Regions from separate parts of the Rhodoferax sp. WC2427 genome, predicted to be linked through region 2. Evidence: predicted binding sites of a transcription regulator. Region 2 holds the regulator's gene; each other region holds the start of a gene.
The links. The regulator sigma-54, encoded in region 2, starts transcription at its own class of promoters, with help from an activator protein. The targets are predictions, from matches to a motif close to TGGCANGNAANCTGCTTT.
Positions count from the first base shown of each region.

Region 1: a site for sigma-54 is predicted at 3,765-3,782, ahead of AB3G31_RS09775 (nitrate/nitrite transporter). Genes of this name have one in related genera too.
Region 3: a site for sigma-54 is predicted at 4,263-4,280, ahead of AB3G31_RS01705 (transglutaminase family protein). Genes of this name have one in related genera too.

Region 1 covers NZ_CP162006.1:2,055,467-2,063,268, reverse strand. Annotated here, with positions in the region: gene ispD (2-C-methyl-D-erythritol 4-phosphate cytidylyltransferase) at 1-59, opposite strand, end outside; gene mfd (transcription-repair coupling factor) at 149-3,637, shown strand; gene AB3G31_RS09775 (nitrate/nitrite transporter) at 3,819-5,033, shown strand; gene AB3G31_RS09770 (alpha/beta fold hydrolase) at 5,193-6,215, shown strand; gene dnaG (DNA primase) at 6,316-7,802, shown strand, end outside.
Region 2 covers NZ_CP162006.1:4,320,024-4,327,825, reverse strand. Annotated here, with positions in the region: gene AB3G31_RS20160 (LysR family transcriptional regulator) at 1-11, shown strand, start outside; gene AB3G31_RS20155 (PsiF family protein) at 40-354, opposite strand; gene argS (arginine--tRNA ligase) at 477-2,150, shown strand; gene AB3G31_RS20145 (SPOR domain-containing protein) at 2,163-2,864, shown strand; gene AB3G31_RS20140 (thiol:disulfide interchange protein DsbA/DsbL) at 2,947-3,600, shown strand; gene lptA (lipopolysaccharide transport periplasmic protein LptA) at 3,700-4,320, shown strand; gene lptB (LPS export ABC transporter ATP-binding protein) at 4,326-5,081, shown strand; gene AB3G31_RS20125 (RNA polymerase factor sigma-54) at 5,089-6,666, shown strand; gene AB3G31_RS20120 (class I SAM-dependent RNA methyltransferase) at 6,792-7,802, shown strand, end outside.
Region 3 covers NZ_CP162006.1:363,726-371,527, reverse strand. Annotated here, with positions in the region: gene AB3G31_RS01730 (uracil-DNA glycosylase) at 1-685, shown strand, start outside; gene AB3G31_RS01725 (glutathione S-transferase N-terminal domain-containing protein) at 682-1,374, opposite strand; gene msrA (peptide-methionine (S)-S-oxide reductase MsrA) at 1,511-2,188, opposite strand; gene AB3G31_RS01715 (hypothetical protein) at 2,429-2,668, shown strand; gene AB3G31_RS01710 (DUF1439 domain-containing protein) at 2,683-3,234, opposite strand; gene AB3G31_RS01705 (transglutaminase family protein) at 3,266-4,108, opposite strand; gene AB3G31_RS01700 (tRNA-uridine aminocarboxypropyltransferase) at 4,353-5,150, opposite strand; gene AB3G31_RS01695 (Fic family protein) at 5,273-6,484, opposite strand; gene AB3G31_RS01690 (hypothetical protein) at 6,572-6,811, shown strand; gene AB3G31_RS01685 (YdeI family protein) at 6,854-7,420, shown strand; gene AB3G31_RS01680 (CDGSH iron-sulfur domain-containing protein) at 7,608-7,709, opposite strand.

The DNA of each region.
Region 1 (7,802 bases), 2.3 Mb from region 2:
CCGGCACAGGGAATCAGGGCAAAAAAGCGGGGTATCGGGGACACGGAGGCGGTAGACATGGTGCGCATTCTAAAATCAGTGCCATCCACACCCCCCGCCCTTGTGCCGGGGGGTGTTTTTGTATTCCTGATATCCAAAAACACCGCCCATGGACCTCCCCAAACTCACCCCCGGCAAACGCTTCACCCTGCCCCGCCCCCAAGGCTCGGCCGACGCAGTGTTGCTGGCGCAACTGGCGCTGCGGGACAAGGCCCGGGGGTCGCTGACGGCCATCGTCACATCCGATGCGGCGGATGCCCAGCGGCTGATGGACGAAATTGCCTTTTTTGCACCCAGCCTGCGCTGCGCCCTGTTTCCCGACTGGGAAACCCTGCCGTACGACACGTTTTCGCCGCACCAGGACCTGATCAGCGAACGCCTGGCCACGCTGTGGCGCATCAGCCAGCGCGACAAGACCACTGGGGCCGACGTGGTGATCGTGCCCGCGACCACCGCGCTGTACCGCCTGGCCCCGCCCAGCTTCATGGCGGGCTACACCTTCCAGTTCAAGACCAAGCAAAAGCTCAACGAGGCCAAGCTCAAGGCCCAGCTCACACTGGCGGGCTACAGCCACGTCACCCAGGTGGTCAGCCCCGGTGAATACGCGGTGCGCGGCGGCCTGATCGACCTGTTCCCCATGGGCAGCGCGGTACCGTACCGGGTGGATTTGTTCGACGACGAGATCGACAGCATCCGCACCTTCGACCCCGACACCCAGCGCAGCCTGTACCCCGTGCCCGAAGTGCGCCTGCTGCCCGGGCGCGAATTCCCCATGGACGACGAGGCCCGCGCCAAGTTCCGCAGCCGCTGGCGCGAACTGTTAGAGGGCGACCCGACCAAGAGCCGCATCTACAAAGACATGGGCAACGGCGTGGCCACGGCCGGTATCGAGTACTACCTGCCGCTGTTCTTTGAAGACACCGCCACCGTGTTCGACTACATCGGTGCCGACGCCACGGTGGTGCTGCACGGCGACCTGGAGCCCTCGCTGCAGCGCTTTTGGCAAGACACCAAGGAGCGCTACCGCCTGGTGCAGGGCGACCTGGACCGCCCCGCCCTGCCGCCCGAGTCGCTGTTTCTGGGAACCGAGCAGTTCTACGCCCTGACCAACCAGCATGCGCAGCTGGCCCTGCGAAATATCGGCAATGTGGACGTGACCACCGACACCGGCTTTGAGCCCCTGCCGTTGCTGTCGGTGGCGCGCGGTGCCGAAGACCCGCTGACCCAGCTGAAAATGCACATCCAGCGCACGCCGCACCGGGTGCTGTTGCTGGCCGAAAGCGATGGCCGCCGCGAAAGCCTGCTGGACCTGCTGCGCGCCAGCCAGGTCAACCCGCCCGCCTTCGACTCGCTGGAAGACTTCCAGACCAGCACCGAAAAGGTCGGCATCGCCACCGCCGCGCTGAACAGCGGTTTCAGCTGGATGGCCGAGGGCATCGACTTTGTTACCGAAACCGAGCTGTTTGCCGCCGGGCCCACCACCCGCCGCCGCAAGAAGCAGGAACAGGTCAGCGATGTGGAGGCGCTGATCAAGGACCTGAGCGAACTCTCGCTGGGCGACCCGGTCGTCCACTCCGCCCACGGCATTGGCCGCTACAAGGGCCTGGTGCACCTGGATCTGGGCCAGGGCAAGAACGCCGACGGCTCACCGCTGCTGCAAGAATTCCTATTCTTGGAATACGCCGACAAGGCCACGCTGTACGTGCCGGTGAGCCAGCTGCAGCACATCAGCCGCTACACCGGCGTGAGCGCCGACGAAGCCCCGCTGCACCGCCTGGGCTCGGGCCAGTGGGAAAAAGCCAAACGCCGCGCCGCCGAGCAGGTGCGCGACTCGGCCGCCGAGCTGCTCAATATCTACGCCCGCCGCGCCGCCCGCGAAGGCCATGCCTTCCGCTACTCGCCCAACGACTACGAGGTGTTTGCCAACGACTTTGGCTTTGAAGAGACGCCCGACCAGGCCGCCGCCATCCACGCGGTGATCCAGGACATGATCAGCCCACGCCCCATGGACCGCCTGGTCTGCGGTGATGTGGGCTTTGGCAAGACCGAGGTGGCCTTGCGCGCCGCCTTCATCGCCATCACCGGCGGCAAACAGGTAGCCCTGCTGGCCCCCACCACGCTGCTGGCCGAGCAGCACTACCAGACCCTGGTGGACCGCTTCGCCAAGTGGCCGGTCAAGGTGGCCGAGGTGTCGCGCTTCCGCTCGGGCAAGGAAATCACCGCCGCGCTGAAAGGCATCGCCGAAGGTGGCGTGGATATTGTGGTGGGCACGCACAAGCTTCTCAGCGAATCGACCAAGTTTGCCAACCTGGGCCTTCTGATCATTGACGAAGAGCACCGCTTTGGCGTGCGCCACAAGGAGCAGATGAAGTCGCTGCGCGCCGAGGTCGATGTGCTCACGCTGACCGCCACGCCCATCCCACGCACCTTAGGGATGGCGCTGGAAGGCCTGCGGGACCTGAGTGTGATCGCCACCGCGCCGCAGCGCCGCCTGGCCATCAAGACCTTTGTGCGTACCGAAGGCAACGGCGTGATCCGCGAGGCCGTGCTGCGCGAACTCAAGCGCGGCGGCCAGGTGTACTTTTTGCACAACGAAGTCGAAACCATCGAAAACCGCCGCCAGAAACTGGAAGAGCTACTGCCCGAGGCCCGCATCGCCGTGGCCCACGGCCAGATGCCCGAACGCCAGCTGGAAGCCGTGATGCGCGACTTCGTGGCCCAGCGCTTCAATGTGCTGCTGTGCTCCACCATCATTGAAACCGGCATCGACGTGCCCAGCGCCAACACCATCGTGATGAGCCGCGCCGACAAGTTCGGCCTGGCCCAATTGCACCAGTTGCGGGGCCGCGTGGGTCGCAGCCACCACCAGGCCTATGCCTACCTGATGGTGCCCGACCTGGAAGGCCTGACCAAGCAGGCCAGCCAGCGCCTGGACGCGATCCAGAAGATGGAAGAACTGGGCTCCGGCTTCTACCTGGCCATGCACGACCTGGAAATCCGCGGCGCGGGCGAGGTGCTGGGCGAAAACCAGAGCGGCAACATGCTGGAGGTGGGTTTCCAGCTCTACAACGAGATGCTGAACGAGGCGGTGCGCTGCCTGAAGGCGGGCATCGAGCCCGACCTGATGAGCCCGATGAACGTGACCACCGAGATCAACCTGCACGCCCCGGCCCTACTGCCCGACGACTACTGCGGCGACGTGCATCTGCGCCTGTCGTTCTACAAGAAACTGGCCACCGCCAAGACCACCGACCAGATCGACGCGTTGCTGGAAGAAATCGTCGACCGCTTCGGCAAGCTGCCCACCCAGGCGCAAACCCTCATCGACGGCCACCGCCTGCGCGTGCTGGCGCGGCCCTACGGCGTGGTCAAGGTGGATGCAGCGCCCGGCGTGATCAACATCACCTTCAGGGCCAACCCTCCCATCGAACCGATGCGCATCATCGAGCTGATCCAGAAAAACCGCCACATCAAGCTGGCCGGCAACGAGAAGCTGCGGATCGAGCGCGAGCTACCCGAGCCCAAAGCCCGTGCGCAAATGGTGCGCGACGTGCTGCGCAGCCTGGGGCAGCCGATCGCCGAGCCTGTCCCCGCGTAGCCAGTTGACCGCAGCGGTGCACCACTTCTGACCACCAAAATAGCGCACAAAATCGGTGTACCGCACCAAAAACTAGCGTATGTGGGGAGGCATGCCGAATACTGGCAGTTTTATGGCGATTTCCGGCTGGCACGAGTTTCGCTTTGGTGCATGGATCTACAGAACCTTAAGGACATGCACCATGGCGGGATTCCGCAGTTTCCTCAAGAGCGGGCACTCCCCCACGCTCTTCGCTTCGTTTTTGTATTTTTCGTTTTCCTGCTGCATCTGGGTGCTCAACGGGGCCATGGCGCCCTTCATCTCCGAAACCTTCGGCCTCAGCCCCGCGCAAAAGGGCTTGATGCTGTCCATCCCCATCATGGCCGGGGCGCTGATGCGCTTCCCGCTGGGCCTGCTGTCGCAGTACATTGGCCGCAAGAAAGCCACGCTGGTCGAGATGGGCATGATCATGGTGGCCATGCTGTTTGGCTTTTTCTTTGTGAAAAGCTTCAACGACCTGCTGGCCATGGGCGTGCTGCTGGGCATTGCAGGGGCCAGCTTTGGCGTGGCCTTGTCGCTGGGTTCGGGCTCGTTCCCGCCCAAGCACAAGGGCTTGGCCATGGGCCTGGTGGGCGCGGGCAACGTCGGCACGGCGGTCTGCGTGCTGGTGGCACCGCCCCTGGCCCAGGCGTTTGGCTGGGTCACCGTGTACGGCTTTGCGGCGGCGGCAATTGCCATCCCGATGGTGGTCATGGTGGTCTTCGCCCAGGAACCGCCCGATCTGGACCCGCACGCCAGCTTCAAAGAGCACATCGCCTGCCTGTTTGAAAAAGACGGCTGGGCTTTCAGCCTGATCTACGCCGTGACCTTCGGCGGCTTCATCGGCCTGATCACCTTCCTGCCCACCTACTACTACGACCAGTTTGGCGTGAGCAAGGTGCAGGCCGGGCAACTGACCATGCTGGCGGCCTTCATGGGCGCGGCGCTGCGGGTTTTTGGCGGCTGGATCTCTGACCGCTGGGGCGGTGTCAACACGCTGAACATCGTACTGGTCACCGTGGCCACCACCCTGGTGGCCTGCGGCCTGGCAGGCGGCTCGCTGGTGCTGACCACGCTGCTGATGATTCTGTGCTTTGCCGCCCTGGGTGCGGGCAATGGCGCGCTGTTCCAACTGGTCCCTCTGCGCTGGCCCCTGGCCACCGCGGTAGCCGGCTCCATGATCGGCGAGATCGGCGCCCTCGGCGGCGGCCTGGTGCCCAACGCCATGGGCCTGTCCAAACAGTACGCGGGCAGCTACATGTGGGGCTTCATCCTGTTCGCCGGTCTGGCGGTGGTGATGCTGTTCATGCTGCGCATCATGCAAGTCCGCTGGACAAGAACGTGGGCAGAGAAGGGTGGACGGGCGCGCAGCGCCTGAGAGCTGCGCAGCACCGCGCCGAACTTTCCGAGGAATTTACAGCCTGAAACAAAACAACGCGCTGGGTGTTTGATAATTGGTGTATGAATATGTTGTTTTCGCGCGCCCTGGCTCCGACCATCCTTGGGGCCAGTGCAGACTTTTTGCCGCGTAATTGACATGGCGATCGCCCCCACCACGCCCTTGATAGACCACCTGAAGCCACCGGAAACCGCGCCTTTTCCACCTGTTCGTCGGCGCACCACGGTACTGCGCATGCCGCAGGACGCGGTGCCCGCGCACCTGAAGCCGTCGAGCCGCACCACAGTGGCCCCTGCGCCCAAAACGCCACCGCCACCGCCCGCGGCGCCCCTGCCGCTGCTGTCGGTAGACGCCCTGCGCGCCCGCATAGGCCCTGCAATGCGCTCTCAAACCATGCCTTCGCACACCATGAGCTACACGCCCTATGGGGCCAGAGCCTTCGTCAGCGCGGGCACGGGCGGACCCACCGTACTGTTTGAGGCGGGTCTGGGCAATGGCAAAAATGCGTGGGGCCGCATCTTCAACGAGATCAGCGCCATCGGCCATGCCGTCGCCTACGACCGGGCGGGCTATGGCCAGAGCGAGCGCTCACGGCTGCCGCGCGATGGCTTGCAGATCCTGCGCGAGCTGCGTGCCATGCTGCAGACCGAAGAAATCAAACCGCCTTATGTGCTGGTGGGCCACTCTTTGGGCGGCACCATCGTCAAGCTGTTTGCCAAAACCTACCCCACGGAGGTCGCCGGGGTGGTGCTGGTGGACGCGCGCCACGCCGAATTTTCCAAGCGCTGCAAGCAGCTTGGCGTGCACCGCATGTGGTACGACCCGCCGGCCCTGCTGTTTGCCATGGCCCCCAGCGCCATGCGGGCCGAGATTGCCTCCGCCGCGCTCACTGCGCGCCAAGCCCGCCGGGCCGGAGAATTCCCCGCCGTACCGTTGATTGTGCTCAGCCAAGACCGCTCCGCCAGCCGGTGGCCGGAACGCCTGGGCAAGGTCTGGGATGCCAGCCAGCGCAACATGGCCAAAATGTCGCGACTGGGCCGCATCAAAATAGTGGGCGACAGCGGCCACAACATCCACCAGGACCAGCCCGACACCGTCACCACAGCCATCCTCAGCGTCATTGCCGCCGCCCGCTACGCGCAGGCCAAGAGCAAAACCTGATTACTACTATTTTTATAGCTGCTCACGCTCATAGGATAAGCGCTAGCAGCCGATTTTCCTTGCAATCTAGATTGCGTCACTATGCTGGGACAATAGGCCCGTGACCATTCCCCATACCTTCATCCAGGAACTCATCGCCCGCGCCGACGTGGTCGAGATCGTGGGCCGCTACGTGCAGCTCAAGAAGGGCGGCGCCAACTTCATGGGCCTGTGCCCGTTCCACGCCGAGAAATCCCCCTCTTTCTCGGTCAGCCCCACCAAGCAGTTCTACCACTGCTTTGGTTGCGGCAAGAGCGGCGACGCGCTGCGTTTTCTGATGGACCACGCGGGCATGACCTTCATCGAGGCCGTGCAAGACCTGGCCCAGCAGTTCGGCATGCAGATCCCTGAAGACGATGCCTCGCCCCAGGACCGCGCCCGCGCCGCCGAGCAAAAGCAAAAGCAGGCCACCCTGACCGACGTGCTGGAGCAGGCCTGCACCGCCTACAAGAAGCACCTGCGCGACTCGCCCCGCGCCATCGCGTACTTCAAGGGCCGTGGCCTGTCGGGCGAAATCGCCAAGCAATTCGACCTGGGCTATGCACCTGAAGGTTGGCGCAGCCTGGCCGGGGTATTCCCGCATTACGACGACCCGCTGCTGGCCGAGAGCGGCCTGGTCATCACCAGCGAAGAAGATTCTGAGAAGCGCTACGACCGCTTCCGCGACCGGGTGATGTTCCCGATCCGCAACGTCAAGGGCGAATGCATCGGCTTTGGGGGCCGGGTGCTGGGCGACGACAAGCCCAAATACCTCAACTCCCCCGAAACCCCGGTGTTCAGCAAGGGCCGCGAGCTCTACGGCCTGTTCGAGGCCCGCAACGCCCTGCGCGACGCCGGTTACGCCCTGGTCACCGAGGGCTACATGGACGTGGTCGCCTTGGCGCAGCTGGGCTTTCCCAACGCCGTGGCCACCCTGGGCACGGCCTGCACGGCAGATCACCTGCACAAGCTGTTCCGTTTCACCGACGCCGTGGTGTTCAGCTTTGATGGGGATGCCGCAGGCCGCCGTGCCGCCCGCAAGGCGCTCGATGGCGCACTGCCGCTGGCCACCGATGTACGCAGTTGTAAATTCTTGTTTCTGCCCGCCGAGCACGACCCCGACAGCTTCATCCGAGCCTATGGCCGCGACGCGTTTGCCCGCTATGTGTCCGAGGCCACGCCGCTGAGCCGCTTCCTGATCGAATCCATACGCGAAGGCTGCGAGCTGCACACCGCCGAAGGCCGCTCCCTGCTGGCCAGCAACGCCAAGCCGCTGTGGAGCCAGTTGCCCGAGGGTGCACTCAAACGCCAGTTGCTGATTGAGATCGCCGACCTGGTGCAGCTCAGCAGCAGCGAACTCACCGATGTCTGGAGCGGCAAGGCCATCGGCAGCCGCCCTGAGGGCAAAGGCAGCAAAAAATATAGCACCCCGTACACACCGGGCAAGCGCTACGAACCCAAACCGCCCCCCGTCGGCTCCGACAGCGCCGGCCGCCGCAAACCCGCCAGCCGCGCCGACCACGCGGCCCGCCTGCTGCTGTCCAACGCCACCGGCTGGGACAGCCTGGG
Region 2 (7,802 bases):
AACCCGGCTGACCGGGTTCTTCTAGAAGCGGGGAGGGGGTTAGCCCTTTAAGCACTCGCTCATGAACTTCTTGCGCTCGTCGCCCTTTTTGCCGGTCGCGTCCTTGTTGCAGGTCACCATCTTGCTTTGCTGGGCCGTTTTGCCGTCATCGGCGGCGGGGGCTTCGGCCTTGGCGCTCAGGCAGGTTTTCATGAAAGCTTTGCGCTCATCGCCCTTGAGCGCCTTGGTCTTGGCATCGGCATTGCAGGTGGTCATTTTGGTCTGCTGGGCGGTTTTGGGCTTGTCTTCGGCGTGGGCCACGCCCAGCGAAAAGGCCATGCCCAGGGCGGCGATCAGGGGGAAGAGTTGTTTCATGCAAGCTCCAAAAGTGGGGGAAATGGAAGTAATCCTGTGTACAACGCCATGCTGCACCAGACGATTGCACCCTATAACGGCGCATCCTGCAAGTCGGATGACGGCCCCCGTAAAATCGCCGCATGCTCTCAGTCAAACATGAATTGCTCGCGGCGCTGGCCGTCGGGCTGGAAAAAATTGCCCCCGGCGCCGGTGCCAAAGCCGCGTTCGAGTCCCCCAAGGTCGCGGCCCACGGCGATTTCGCCTGCACCGCCGCCATGCAACTGGCCAAGCCGCTCAAGCTGAATCCGCGCCAACTGGGTGAAAACCTGCGCGCGGCCCTGCTGGAGCAGCCTGCGTTCGCCAAGTGGGTCGAGGCCATCGACATCGCCGGGCCGGGCTTCATCAACATCAAACTGAAACCCGCCGCCAAGCAGGAAATCGTGCGCGAGGTACTGGCCGCCGGGGCCCGCTTTGGCGTGCAGCCCGCCAACGGCCAGCACATCCTGGTGGAATTTGTCTCGGCCAACCCCACCGGCCCGCTGCACGTAGGCCATGGCCGCCAGGCCGCTTTAGGCGACGCGATCTGCAACCTCTACGCCACCCAGGGCTGGGACGTGTACCGCGAGTTCTATTACAACGATGCGGGCGTGCAGATCGGCACCCTGGCCACCAGCACGCAGATGCGCGCCAAGGGCTTCAAACCCGGCGATGCCGAATGGCCCGAAGCCGCTTACAACGGCGACTACATCGGCGACATTGCCACCGACTTTCTGGCGGGCAAGACCGTCAAGGCCGACGACCGCGAAGTCACCGCCTCCGGCAATATCGACGACCTGGACTCGATCCGCGCCTTTGCCGTGGCCTATCTGCGCCGCGAGCAGGACCTGGATTTGCAGGCCTTCCAGGTGAAGTTCGATAACTTCTACCTCGAATCCAGCCTGTACACCAGCGGCAAGGTGGATGCCACGGTGCAGCTGCTGCAAGACGCAGGCAAGACCTACGAGCAAGACGGCGCGCTGTGGCTGCAGTCCACCGACTACGGCGACGACAAGAACCGCGTCATGCGCAAGACCGACGGCAGCTACACCTATTTTGTGCCCGATGTGGCCTACCACATCGCCAAATGGCAGCGCGGCTTCACCAAGGTGGTCAACATCCAGGGCACCGACCACCACGGCACCATCGCCCGGGTGCGCGCCGGGTTGCAGGCGGCCAACGTGGGCATCCCGCTGGGCTATCCCGACTACGTGCTGCACACCATGGTGCGGGTGGTGCGCGGCGGCGAAGAGGTCAAGATCTCCAAGCGCGCCGGCAGCTACGTCACCTTGCGCGACGTGATCGACTGGACCAGCAAGGACGCGGTGCGTTTCTTCCTGCTCAGCCGCAAGCCCGATACCGAATACACCTTCGACATCGACCTGGCCCGCTCGCAAAACAACGACAACCCGGTCTACTACGTGCAGTACGCCCATGCCCGCATCTGCAAGATGCTGCGCGACTGGGCGGGCGATGTGGCCAGCTTGCAGGGCGTGGACCTGTCCAGCCTGCTGGTGCCCCAGGCCCAGACCCTGATGCTGCAACTGGCCAAGTATCCCGAGATGCTGACCAACGCCACCGAGGGCTTTGCCCCGCACGACGTGACCTTCTACCTGCGCGAACTGGCCGCCAATCTGCACAGCTACTACGACGCAGAGCGCGTGCTGGTGGACGACGAGCCGCTCAAATTGGCCCGTCTGGCCCTGGTCGCTGCCTGCGCCCAGGTACTGCACAATGGTTTGGCGGTACTCGGTGTGAGTGCCCCGGAGAAAATGTAAGTGACAGCACGTATGAAAAAGCAAAAGCAAAGCGGCGGCACCATCATCGGCTTCATCGTCGGGGTGGTGGTGGGCTTGGGATCGGCGCTGGCGGTGGCGGTGTACGTCACCAAGGTGCCGATTCCGTTCATGAGCGGCAAGACCCAGATCAGCGGTGCCGACCACGACGCCGCCGAAACCCAGAAGAACAAGGACTGGGACCCCAACACCCCGCTGCACGGCAAAAACCCGGTGCGTCCGGTGGCGCCGGCGGCGTCGCCTGAACCGGCTCCCGAGCCTACCGTGGCCGTGCCGCCGCCCGCCGTGGTGCCAGCGGCCCCGGCGGCGTCGGTGGCGGCCAAGCCGGTGGCCAAGCCCGAGCCCAAACCCGCCACCAGTGCGCCGGCCACCAGCGCCGACCCGCTGGGCGATCTGGCCAAGGCCAAAGCCAAGGCGGCACCGAGCACCGCCGCACCCGCCCTGGCCCCGACCGCCGAGCCGTTCGAGTATTTCGTGCAGGCTGGGGCTTTCCGCACCACCGAAGACGCCGAAGCCCAGCGCGCCAAGCTGGCCATGATGGGCATGGAAGCCAAGGTTACCGAGCGCGAGCAGTCAGGCCGCACCGTCTACCGCGTGCGCATGGGCCCCTTTGCCAAGCGCGAAGATGCCGAGCGCGCCAAAGACAAGCTGGAAAGTGCCGGTGGCGACACCACCCTGGTCCGCGTACAGCGGTAGTCCGGCGTTGTATTTACCGTGGGCATCCGGGCTGAACTTTTTCAACCCAGCCCCGTCTGACCCCCACAAGGAGTGATTAGCAATGAAACGTCGTGAGTTTTCCCTGACCTCTGCCAGCGTTCTGGCGGGCTCGGCCCTGGTTCTGTCCCCTGTCGGTAGCGCCCACGCGCAGGGCAAGCCGCCTGTGGCTGGCACCGATTACCTGGTGCTGGACAAACCCGTGCCCACCGAAGCCCCGGCGGGCAAGGTCGAGGTGATCGAGTTCTTCTGGTACGCCTGCCCGCATTGCTTTGCCTTTGAGCCCGCGCTGACCGCCTGGCTCAAGAAGCTGCCCAAGAATGTGGCTTTCCGCCGCGTGCCGGTGGTGTTCCAGGACAGTTTCGTGCCGCCGCAGAAGCTGTACTACACGCTGGAGGCCATGGGCCAGTTGGAGGCGGTGCACGAAAAGGTGTTCAACGCCATCCATGTCGAGCGCCAAAAGCTGGACAAGGACAACCTGGTGATCGAATGGGCCGCCAAGCAGGGCCTGGACAAAGCCAAGTTTGTGGAAACCTACAACTCGTTCTCGGTGGCCACCAAGGTGCGCAAGGCCGCGCAACTGCAAGAGGCCTACAAAGTCGCCGGTGTGCCCGCCATGGGTGTGGCCGGACGCTTCTACACCGACGGCACGCAAGCCCAGTCGATGGAGCGTGGCCTGACGGTGGTGGATTACCTGGTGTCGCAGCAAAAAACCTGACCGGTCGCCCGCGTACCGCACCTATGAGCCCGCTTTTGCGGGCTTTTTTCTGGGCTACCCGAATCGACCGGTACAATCATCTGCAAGATTCGTGCCTCTATGAAAAACGCCTACCACACCTTCCTACTCTTGTTGCTGTGCACTTGTGCGGGCAGCGCTGCCTGGGCTGAAAAAGCCGACCGCCTCAAGCCCATGAACGTCGAGTCCGATGCCATGCGCTACGACGACCTGAAGCAAACCAACGTGTTTACGGGGCGCGTGGTCATGACCAAGGGGACTATCGTCATCCGTGGAGCCCGTGTAGATGTGCGCCAGGACGCCGAGGGCAACCAGTTTGGCGTGGTCACCGCCGAGCCCGGCAAGCTGGCCTACTTCAAGCAAAAGCGCGACGGCGTCGACGAATACATCGAGGGCGAAGGCGAAACCATCGAATACAGCAGCAAGCTCGACAACGTGCGTTTCATCAAGCGCGCCGTGATGCGCCGCCTGCTGGGCAGCAAGGTCAATGACGAAGTGACCGGTGGTGTCATCGTCTACGACAACACCACCGATGTCTTCACGGTGGACAACGGCACGCCCGCGAACAACCCCGGTGGCCAGAACGGTCGGGTCCGCGCCATGTTGACTCCCAAGGTGGTGGCCCCGGTGGCCTCTGCGCCAGCGGGCTCCGCCAGCCCCGCGCTGCGACCCAGCACCACGTTGGAGGGCGCGCAAAAGTGAAGGCCGTGGCAGAGGTTGTAGACAGTCGCCTGGAGGCCCGCCATTTGCAAAAGGCCTATGGCAGCCGCAAGGTCGTGAAGGACGTGACCCTGGCGGTCAAAAAAGGCGAAGTGGTGGGCCTGCTCGGCCCCAATGGCGCGGGCAAGACCACCTCGTTCTACATGATCGTGGGCCTGGTACGGGCCGATGGCGGCAGTATCTCCATCGACGGCCAGCCGGTCGAGCACATGCCAATCCACCGTCGGTCGCGCCTCGGCCTGAGCTATTTGCCGCAAGAGGCCTCGATTTTTCGCAAGCTCACGGTGGAAGAAAACGTGCGTGCCGTGCTGGAGTTGCAGCATGGCGAGGACGGTAAATCGCTGACCAAGGAGGCGATCGAACAGCGCCTGACCGCCTTGCTCGAAGACCTGCGGGTGGAACACCTGCGCCAGTCCAGCGCCCTGGCCCTGTCGGGTGGCGAGCGCCGCCGGGTGGAGATCGCCCGCGCCTTGGCCACCCAGCCGCGTTTCATCCTGCTCGACGAGCCGTTTGCCGGTATCGACCCGATTGCGGTGATCGAGATCCAGCGCATCATCGGCTTCTTGAAGTCGCGCGGCATCGGCGTGCTGATCACCGACCACAACGTGCGCGAGACCCTGGGTATTTGCGACCACGCCTACATCATCAGCGACGGCCATGTGCTGGCCGAAGGTACGCCGTCCGAGATCGTGGACAACGCCGATGTGCGTCGGGTCTACCTCGGCGAGCACTTCCGCATGTGATTGCACGATGAAGCAAGGCCTTTCCCTACGCGTTTCCCAGCACCTGGCGCTCACGCCCCAGTTGCAGCAGTCCATCCGCCTGTTGCAGCTCTCCACCCTGGAGCTGAGCCAGGAAGTGGACCAGATGCTGGACGACAACCCGTTTCTGGAACGCAACCTGGACGACGCACCCCGCGAAGAGTTTGGCCTGGCCCAGGCCGACACGCCCGTGAGCGCAGGCGACCGCGAAACCGAATCTGCTCCTACTTCTGTAGCTGAATACACAAGCGAGACCAGCACCGAGGGCTCAAATGACTCAGAGTCGCCGCTGACCGGTGGGGACGACACCAGCTGGGATGGCGACGGCACCTCCGAGATGAAGCCCGACGACAGCGAGTGGGGCGGCGACGCACCCGCCCGCCAGAACAACCTGGGCGAAGACGGCGAGGCCGATGCCACCGAGCTGGCCCGCAACCAGGAATCGCTGACCAGCTTTTTGCACCGCCAGGCACTGGCGCTGCGCCTGGGTGAGGTAGACCAGGCGGCGCTGCGCTTCCTGATCGAGTCCCTGAACGACGACGGCTACCTCGAAGACGACCTGGCCAGCCTGGCCCAGGGCCTGGCGGGCGACGACCTGGAGGCCCAGGAAGAGCTGGTGCACCGCTTCACCGTCGCCTTGGGCCTGCTGCAAAGCCTGGAGCCCGCTGGCGTGGGTGCGACCCATCTGGGCGAATGCCTGGTGTTGCAGCTCAAGGCGTTGCAATCCACCATGGGCAACGACCCGGTGCGCAAGATCGCACTGCGCATCTGCCGCCAGCCCATGGACCTGCTGGCCCGGCGCGACGTGAAGCGCCTGGCCCAGCTCTGCCACGCCACCGATGCCGACATCAAACTGGCCATTGCGCTGATCGCCCGGCTGGAGCCCAAGCCTGGCCGCCGCTTTGTGGATGTGGAGCGCAACATCGTGGTGCCCGACGTGATCGTGGCCAAAGTGGGGCGGGGTGCCAACGCCAAGTTCCGGGTGGTGCTGAACCCCGAGGTCATGCCGCGCCTGCGCGTGCACGACATCTACGCCAACGCCCTGCGCCAGCACAAGGGTGGCGGCAAGGACTCTTCGAACAACGCCGCCCTGCAGCAGCGCTTGCAGGAAGCCCGTTGGTTCATCAAGAACATCCAGCAGCGCTTCGACACCATCTTGCGGGTCAGTAACGCCATCGTGGAGCGGCAAAAAAGCTTCTTCAGCCACGGCGCGCTGGCCATGCGCCCCTTGGTGCTGCGCGAGATTGCCGACGAACTGGGCCTGCACGAGTCCACCATCAGCCGCGTCACCACGGCCAAGTACATGGCTACGCCCTACGGCACCTTCGAGCTGAAATACTTCTTCGGCTCATCCCTGGGCACCGAGACGGGCGGCAATGCCTCCAGCACGGCGGTGCGCGCGCTCATCAAGCAGTTCGTTGCCTCCGAAGACCTGAAAAAGCCGCTCAGCGACAGCCAACTGTCGGATATGCTGAAAGAGCAGGGCATCGAATGCGCCCGCCGCACGGTAGCCAAGTACCGCGAAGCCTTGCGGATCGCGCCGACGAATCTGCGCAAGGCGCTGTAGCGGACTCCTGACCAGTCCCTGCGTGTGCGGGTCCTGCCCGGGGGACTGGCAGGCCAAGATGCCCCTATGGGATACTCCACGCCTCCCAGCGGACCCGCTCCGCGCCCCACTTTGGCACCGACTCCATGAACCAACTCCAATTATTTTTACCCTGCGCCGCTGGCGTGGAAGAGCTGCTGGCCGAAGAGGTGCACGCGATTACCGGGCTGCAGGGCGAGGATTTGCGCTCGCACCGGGGCGGGGTGCTGGTGCGCTCGTCGTGGCGCGATGCGATGCGGCTCAATTTGCACAGCCGCCTGGCGCAGCGGGTGCTGATCGAGCTGTCCAGCACGCCCTACCGCAACGAGCAAGACCTGTACGAGGCCGCGAGCAACGTGGCCTGGGAGATCTGGTTTACGCCCAAGCAGAGCTTCAAGATCGAAGTCACCGCGCAACACAGCCCGCTGACCTCGCTGAACTTCGCCGCCCTGAAGGTGAAAGACGCGGTGGCCGACCGTTTCCGCTTCAAGACTGGCGTGCGCCCCGATGTGAACGTGCAGTGGCCCGACGCGCGCATCTACCTGCACCTGACCACCGAGCACGCCACCATCTACATCGACACGTCGGGTGACGCGCTGTTCAAGCGCGGCTGGCGTGAAGACAAGGGCGATGCTCCGCTGAAGGAAACCCTGGCCGCCGCCATGATTGCCGCCAGCGGCTGGGACGGCACCACGCCCTTCTACGACCCCTGCTGCGGCAGCGGCACCATCGCCATCGAGGCTGCGCAGATTGCCTGCAACATCGCCCCGGGCAGCCTGCGCCGCTTTGGCTTCGAGAAGCTGCTGCCGTTCCAGCCCCATGTGTGGTCGGCCATCCAGGACCAGGCCGCCGAGGCCGAGCACGAGCCGCAGGCCCCCATTTTTGGCAGCGATGTGGCTTTCCGGATGGTCGATTTCGCCACCCGCAATGCCGAGCGCGCCGGGGTCACGGGCGTGGTCGAGTTCCGCGGTGGCGATGCCTTGCAGCGCATGCCGCCCGCGCCCTCGGGCGTGATGCTGCTGAACCCGCCCTACGGCGAACGGATCGAGGTGGCCGGTGTGGCCGGTCGCCGCGAAGCCGCGCAGACCGACGACGGTGGCAGCGACTTCTTTCCCCAA
Region 3 (7,802 bases), 820 kb from region 2:
GTGGCCGCAAGCAGAGCCCGAAGCGGAGGCCCCACCGGTAGAAGCCCCCGCGCCGCGCAAGTCGGCCCCGCAAAGCATCGCCCAGGTGCTGGACCGCACTCCTGAATTAGTAGCTTCTCCCGCCCATTCCATCAGCGCTGGCAGCACAAATGTCACTGAAAACACTGCCACGCTGGACTGGCCTGCGGCACTGGCCAGCGTGTGGCTGAACGCCGCCCCCGGCGGCCCGGCCGACTGGCTGGTGCTGGGCGAGGCGCTGGGCATTGCCGACGACGCGGCCCGGCCCTTTGCGGTGCCGGATGCGCCCGAAGCGCAACTGCTGGGCAACATGCTGCACGCCGTGGGCATCACCCCGGCACGCAAGGAAGGCGCGCCCTCGGCCTGCATCACCAGCGTGCAAAAGCTGCGTTTGGATGCCAACGCCGACCCGGTGGCCGACAGCGCCCCCCACCTGCGCCGCGCCGTGGCCCTGCTGCAGCCCAAGGTCATTCTGGCGCTGGGCCCGTTTGCGGCCCAGCTGCTGCTGCAAGACAGCACCCCGCTGGGCCAGATGCGGGGCCGGGTGCACCGCTACCACGGCGTACCGGTGGTGGTGAGCTACCACCCCGCCACGCTTTTGCGCAACCGTCCGGAAAAGGCCAAGGCCTGGGCGGACTTGTGCCTGGCGTTGGGCGTGGTGGCTTAGCCCCGGGCCGGAATCCCCAGGCCCTTGACCACGGCGGGCCGCTCCACAAAGGCCGCCAGCACCCGTGCCACCTCGGGGTAGTCGGCAAAACCCACCAGGTCCCCCGCGCCGTAAAAGCCGATCAGGTTGCGCACCCACGGGAAGATGGCGATGTCGGCAATGGTGTAGGCATCGCCCATCATCCAGGCCCGCCCGGTCAAGCGCTGGTTCAGCACCGCCAGCAGGCGCTTGGACTCGGCCACGTAGCGGTCGCGCGGGCGCTTGTCGTCAATGTCCTTGCCTGCAAACTTGTGGAAGAAGCCCAGCTGGCCAAACATCGGGCCGATGCCGCCCATCTGGAACATCAGCCACTGGATGCACTCGTAGCGGCCCGCCGCGTCCTGCGGGATGCACTGGCCGGTTTTTTCGGCCAGGTACAGCAGGATGGCACCCGACTCAAACAGCGCCAGCGGCTGGCCGCCGGGGCCGTTCGGGTCCAGGATGGCCGGGATCTTGTTGTTCGGGTTGAGCGACAAGAACGCGGGCGACATCTGGTCGTGGGTCTCGAAGCTGACCAGGTGCGGCTCGTAGGGCAAGCCAATTTCTTCCAGCAGGATGGACACCTTCACGCCGTTGGGCGTGGGCAGCGAGTAGAGCTGCAGGCGTTCGGGGTGCTGGGCGGGCCATTTTTGCTGGATCGGGTGGGTCATGGGGTTCCTTGGGAATGAAGCGCTGCGGCATTTTGACCGCAACCGGCCATCCCTGCTGCTTGTAAGCCCAATTGGCCTCCCACGCGCATGGCATAGGCGTAAGCAGCTCTTATTTCAATAGCAAATCTCCTGGCGCTCAGTTGGCCACCAGCACCGGCTGCGCACGGTACAGCGCGGGCAGCATTTCTTTCAGGTGGGCGATCTTGGGCAGGTCGAACTGGGCGATGTACTGTGCGTCCGGGTGCAGGGTGGCGTAGTTCTGGTGGTACTTCTCGGCGGGGTAAAAAGCCGTGAGGGCACCGAGCTGGGTCACGATCTTGGCCGGGAACACCTTGGCCGCGTTCAGCTCGGCGATGTAGCGCTCGGTCAGCTGCTTCTGCGCCGGCGTGGTGGTGAACACGGCCGAGCGGTACTGCGGGCCCACGTCGGGGTACTGGCGGTTCAGCTGGGTCGGGTCGTGGGCCACCGAGAAGTAGATTTGCAGCAGCTGCGCGTAACTCACCAATGTGGGGTCAAACCGCACCTGCACCGCCTCGGCATGGCCGGTGCCGCCGCCGCTGACGGTCTCGTACTGGGCATCGCCCTTCTTGCCGCCCGCGTAGCCCGACACGGCTTCCAGCACGCCGTTGGTGTGCTGGAACACCGCCTGGATGCCCCAGAAGCAGCCCCCGGCAAACACCACCGTCTCGGTGGCTTGCGTGCTGGGGGCGATGCCCGCCAGGGCCTGGGCCGAGGGGGCCGGAATCGCCACCGCCTTTTCGGCCACCGCGTTCGGGCTCCAATACAGCGCCGCCACAACGACCGCACCGGCCATCAGCAGCAGGTTCGTCTTGATGCGGGAAAAACGGGAAGTGGGCGGGGCAACGGAGCGTGTCATGGTGTGTGTCCTTGGGGGGTGGATTTGTAGTTGGTCGGTCCACCGCGCCGAACCTTACGCCAAAAAAATAACGCGCCGGGCTTGTAAGGTTTTTGTGGCCCAGCCGACCAAAGCGTACAAGCAGTGGCCACGCCGTGGCCGCGCTTGGAACACAACCCACAACCTCCAGGAAACACCATGCGTACATTTACCACCACCCTGATCACCGCCTGCCTGCTGGCCGCCACCGCCGGTGCCATGGCCGAAGACGGCATGATGAAGAAAGACGAAATGATGAAAGACGGCATGGCCCCCCACGCCATGGCCAAAAAACACCCCATGAAGAAGCACGCCATGGCCAAAAAGGACACCATGGTGAAGAAGGACGACATGGTGATGAAAAAAGACGACATGGCCGGCGAAGCCATGAAGAAGTAACCCAGCCCTGTTGCCTACAGCGGCTTATTCACAAACCCTACCACCAGCCCTTGCTCTGTCACGGTAATGCTGCCGGGCTGCAGGCCCATGGTGTCGGGCAGGGCCAGGTCTTGGGGCTTGAGCTGGTGCAGCACCACCTCTTGCAGCGCCTGCTCGGCCAGGGCCGGGCCGTATGTGGTCAGCAGTTCCACCACGGCGGGCTGCAGGCTGGGGAATTGCAGGTTCTGGAAGTGCAGCTGCACGGCGCGCACCGTGCGGTCGCTGGGCTCGTAGCGCAGGGCAAAGTCCACCGTGATGCTGCCGCTGTGGCTGCGCCGCAGGGCCGGGCCCGCGGCCTCCACGGCCATTTGCGCAGCCAGGCGGTTCTGGGCGGGCAGCAGGCGCAGTTGCGGGGCTTGCAGGTCCAGGTTCAGCACGCCGGGCACCGGGTAGCGCAGGGGAAAGCGCTGGGCCACGGCCTGCTGCAACTGGGCGGCAGACACGGTGTAGCCCGGCTGGGCCTGGGCGGGCAGGGCCAGCAGCGCCGTACCGGCCAGCAGGGCATGCCATAAAAGTCTACGTTGCATGGGGCGGCATTGTGCTCCCGCCATCCACCGGTTACACGGTGAAGATGGCGTTGCCGAAGGCATCCACCTCGTAGGTGGTGACCTCGAACTTCTGCAGCGTGTTGGGGCCAAAGGCCATGGTGATGGGCACGTCGCCCGCGTCGCGGCCCCGGGCCATCACCACACGGCCGATACGCGGCGTGTTGTGGCGCGCGTCAAAGGTGTACCAGCGGTCGCCCAGAAACACCTCGAACCAGGCGCTGAAGTCCATCGGGTAGCGCACTGGCGGTATGCCGATGTCGCCCAGGTAGCCGGTGCAGTAGCGGGCCGGAATGTTCATGCAGCGGCACAGCGTGACGGCCAGGTGGGTGTAGTCGCGGCACACGCCGGTGCCCTCGCGGAAGCCCTCCACGGCGGTACGGGTGGCGCGGGCAGCCATGTAGTCGAAGCGGATGTGGTTGTGCACAAAATCGCAGATGGCCTGCACCCGCGCCCAGCCCAGCGGCGTGCTGCCAAACTGGTTCCAGGCAAATTGCAGCAGCTCGCTGTCTACCTCGCAGTAGCGGCTGGGCAGCAGGTAGGTCAGCGTGGCCGACGGCAGCACCGTGGGGTCGTGCTGCCAGGCGCCCCAGTTCACCTCGTCGGGCAGGCCCGAGTCGCGGATGATGGCTTCGCTGCGAAACCCCACCTGCGTCACGCCCAGGGGCGCATTCACCCGGCTGCACAGGTTGCCAAAGCCATCAAAATAATCCTCTACCGCCAGGTTTGGCAGCACCTCCACCACCTGCGGCGCCAGCAGATCGCCGCGCCGGGACGGATGCACATGCAGCAGGTGGATCAGGGCCATCGGTGCGGAGATGGCGAGCTCGATGTCGAAACCAATTTTGATGTACATGGGGAGTCCGGTCAGAAGTCAGAGGGAAGATGGATTGCGGCCTCAAAAAATTCAAAGCCATACCACCCACTGTGCCGGGATGCGCCACCCCAAAGTAGCGGCCGGGGGCCCGTAGCCCTGTCAGAGAGTAAGCGCTATCGTGCCAGACAACGCCTACGCAAGTTGTAAGCCATGTCGGCCGGCCCGATGGGCCCATTTCCACAAAAACAGCCGCCAGCGCAGACAGCACCAGCGCTGGCAGCTATCATTTTTTAATCGGTGCAGCGGCACCCACGGCCTGCAGGCCGCGCAAGCGCTGGTGCGCCGCGTTGTCGGCATCGGCAGGCACCTGCTGTTTGGCCTGCAGGTAGCGGTGGGTGAAGATGTCCAGATAGGCCTCCAGCGTCTGCGCGGCGTGCGGCTCGTCGGCCAGCTCCAGGCACAGGGCGGCCACCTCGGAGGTACAAAAGTGGTCGTCGCGCCGCGACCGGCGCAGCTTGTACTGCGAGATGCGGTCGGCCTGCAGGCTCAGCACCGGCAGCCGGTCGAGGTAGGGGCTTTTGCGGAACATCTTGCGCGCCTCGGGCCAGGTGGCGTCCAGCAGCACAAACAGCGGGCGCTTGCCCTCGGCGGGGCCCACGGGTGGCAACAGCGCCGTGACCACCCGCTCGGGGGCCACAAATTCACCCGGAAACACCAGGTACGGCTGCCACTGCGGGTCGGCCAGCAGCGCCAGCAGGTCCGGGTCCACCACGGTGCGGGCCCAGCCAAAAGCCCAGGTGTCGGCCACCACGTCGGCAATCAGCCAGCCGGTGTTGCTGGGCTTGAGCGGCTCAATATCAGCCATCAGCAGGCACACCCCGGCCTGGTTCGCAAGCCGGGGCAGCACCGGCCGCAGCGCGCACATGCAGTGGCTGGGTGCCAGCCGGCAGCCGGTGCAGCGCTCCACCTTGGAGCCGCCCCGGGCCAGAAAGGGCTTGGCGCTGCGCGCGAGCCGAGCGGTGCGCAGGCGGGAGACGGCGTGGGGGGCGTGAGGTGAGGCGAGGGATGTGGCGTGGGGCATGGGAGTATTGTCCCTGCGGTGGTGGGCCTGCTTATTCGCCGCACGGAAGACATCCACCGGTGACACCCCTCTGACTGCCTGCGCAGTTGGTTCGCCAGTGCTACACAGGCCGCACGACAACGCTACTCCACCACAGGCTGCGTCCACCCTGGTACGGCAATCGCATAACGCGTCCCCTTACCCTGCCCGGTAACCTGCAGCAAGCCCTTGGCTACCAAATCGGTCAGATCCCGCGTGGCAGTCGGCTTGCTGGTGTTGGCGAGTTTGGTGTACTTGTCGGCGGTGAGCCCGCCCAAAAAAACACCACCTAGCTCCACACTGCCCGCAGCCAGCAAGCGCTCTAGCACCTTGGCCTGCCGGGGGTTCGCGCCGACCCCGGCCATGCGGGCGCGAAAGGCCGCCTTGTCTACCGCCTGCCGCACCACAGCTTGCGACGCCACGCAACCCTGCGCAAAAGCATGCACAAACCACTGCACCCACGGTGTGACATCGCAACTGCCGCGCTGTGCGGCATTCAGCGCGTCGTAATACGCCGCCCGCTGCGCCAACATGCGCCGCGCCATGCCAAAAATGGGTGCCGAAAACTGCAGCGCGTGCCCCGCAGCCAGGTCTTGCGCCAGCGCCATGTCCACCACCGCCCGGCCAATGCGGCCATTGCCGTCTTCAAACGGATGCACGGTTTCAAACCACAGATGCGCCAGGGCTGCACGCACCAGACCATTCAGCGCAGCAGGTTCACCCGACAACGGACGGGTCGCTTCAAACCAGGCCAGCCACCGCGCCATCTGGGCAGGCACCTGCTGCGAAGGAGGCGCTTCAAAGTGCACCACCTCGCGGCCCAGCGTGCCGCTGACGATCTGCATAGGGTCCAAGTGCTCGCGCCAGCGTCCCACCACAATCCGCTGCACGCCCGAGGTTCCCCCTGGAAACAAGGCCGACTGCCAACGCCCCAGCCGGTCGGCATCCAGCGGCGCGGCGCAATGCAGCACGGCGTCTTGCATCACATCCACCAGCCCATCCACCGAGCGGTTGGCCGGACCAGGCGCTACGTCCAACCCCAACCGCCGCGCCACCGACGACCGCACCGCCGCCAGGTCCAGCCGCTGCCCTTCGATTTCCGCCGTGGCCAGCGCCTCTTGCACCCACAGTTCACGCGCTACCTCTTGCGCTGGCATCAGACCGATGGCATCCAGCAAGCCTAGCAAGCGGCCCTGCTCCAGCCGTGCTGACTCCAGCGCGGGGGCAAGCGCAGACAAGTCCACGCGCAGCGTGGGCCAGTCGGCGTGCTGCCAGATGAACGGGGGCTGGCGTGAGGGGGGATGCGAAGAGGGCATGAGCCTCATTTTAGACAATACGACTCAATATTTGAGCCGTATTTTGGAATTTACGGCCCATGGTGGATATGCACTGGGAGCCGCGCCGTGGGTGACATGGCCCTGGCCCGCGCCAAAGGCACGCCGATGAACGCCCGGCAAACCCTGGTGCTGAACCACGTGCTGGACGGTATGGACGGCAAGCTCACGAATGCGAAATGGGCCGCCGTCGGTAAATGCTCGGCGGATACGGCGCTACGGGATATCAATGATTTGGTGGAGCGGAGGGTGCTGCGCAGGCTGGCGGGTGAGGGAAGGAACACGGGGTATGCGCTACAAGTCCAATAGGCCGCTAGCGCAGGTGAAATATCCTCTGGCGGCTATCAAATCATGAGCAAACCATCGCACCACACCTTTGAAACGTCTGAGCAGCTCCACGCGTGGCTGCGGGTGAACCACGCCAGCGAGACCGAGCTGTGGGTGCGCATCTTCAAAAAGGCCACCTGCCAGCCCTCCGTCACCTGGGACGATTGCGTGGTGGCCGCTATTTGCTGGGGCTGGATCGACGGGCTGCGCAAGGCCTTGGACGACACCTCGTTTCTGCAACGCCTGACCCCACGCCGCGCACGCTCCAACTGGTCGCAAAAAAACGTGCAGCATGCCGAACGGCTGATAGCGCAAGGGCACATGCAAGCCGCCGGCTTGGCGCACGTAGAGGCCGCGCGCAGCGATGGCCGCTGGGCCACCGCCTACGCCGGCAGCGCCACCATGGTGGTGCCCGAAGACTTTTTGGCGGCGCTGCGACAAGACCCCGTTGCCCACGCTTTTTACGCCACCCTCAAGCGGCAGAGCCTGTTCACCATCTACCACCGGCTGCACAGCGCCAAGCGCCCCGAAACCCGGCAGAGGCGGATGGTGGAGTTGCTGGCGAAGTTGGGGCGCGGCGAAAGTCCTTGAAATTTGCGGTCAGCGCGAGGGGCGTGTATGCGCTAGTTTTGTGAGCCCAATTGCCGTGCAGCTCATGTGGAATACGCTCAAGCAGCTATTGAATAAGTAGCGTCATGCCTTGGGCAGGGAGCGCAGGTAGGGTAGGTAGAGCTAGCCCACCGAGCCATCGCGCCAGCCGGGTGGGTCTTCGGTGAATTCAAACCCGCTGGTTGTGGCTGCCGTCGCATAGCGGCTTGTAGGCGGACTCCTTGCAGTCGCAGAGGTACACCTCATGGCTGGTGGTGACGCTGTACTTCATGGGACTGAATGGGCCGCTCTGGTTCGACCCGTCGCGAAGAGTCGCCACATAGCGCATGGCCTTGCCGAGGCACCACACGACGTGCAATTTTTC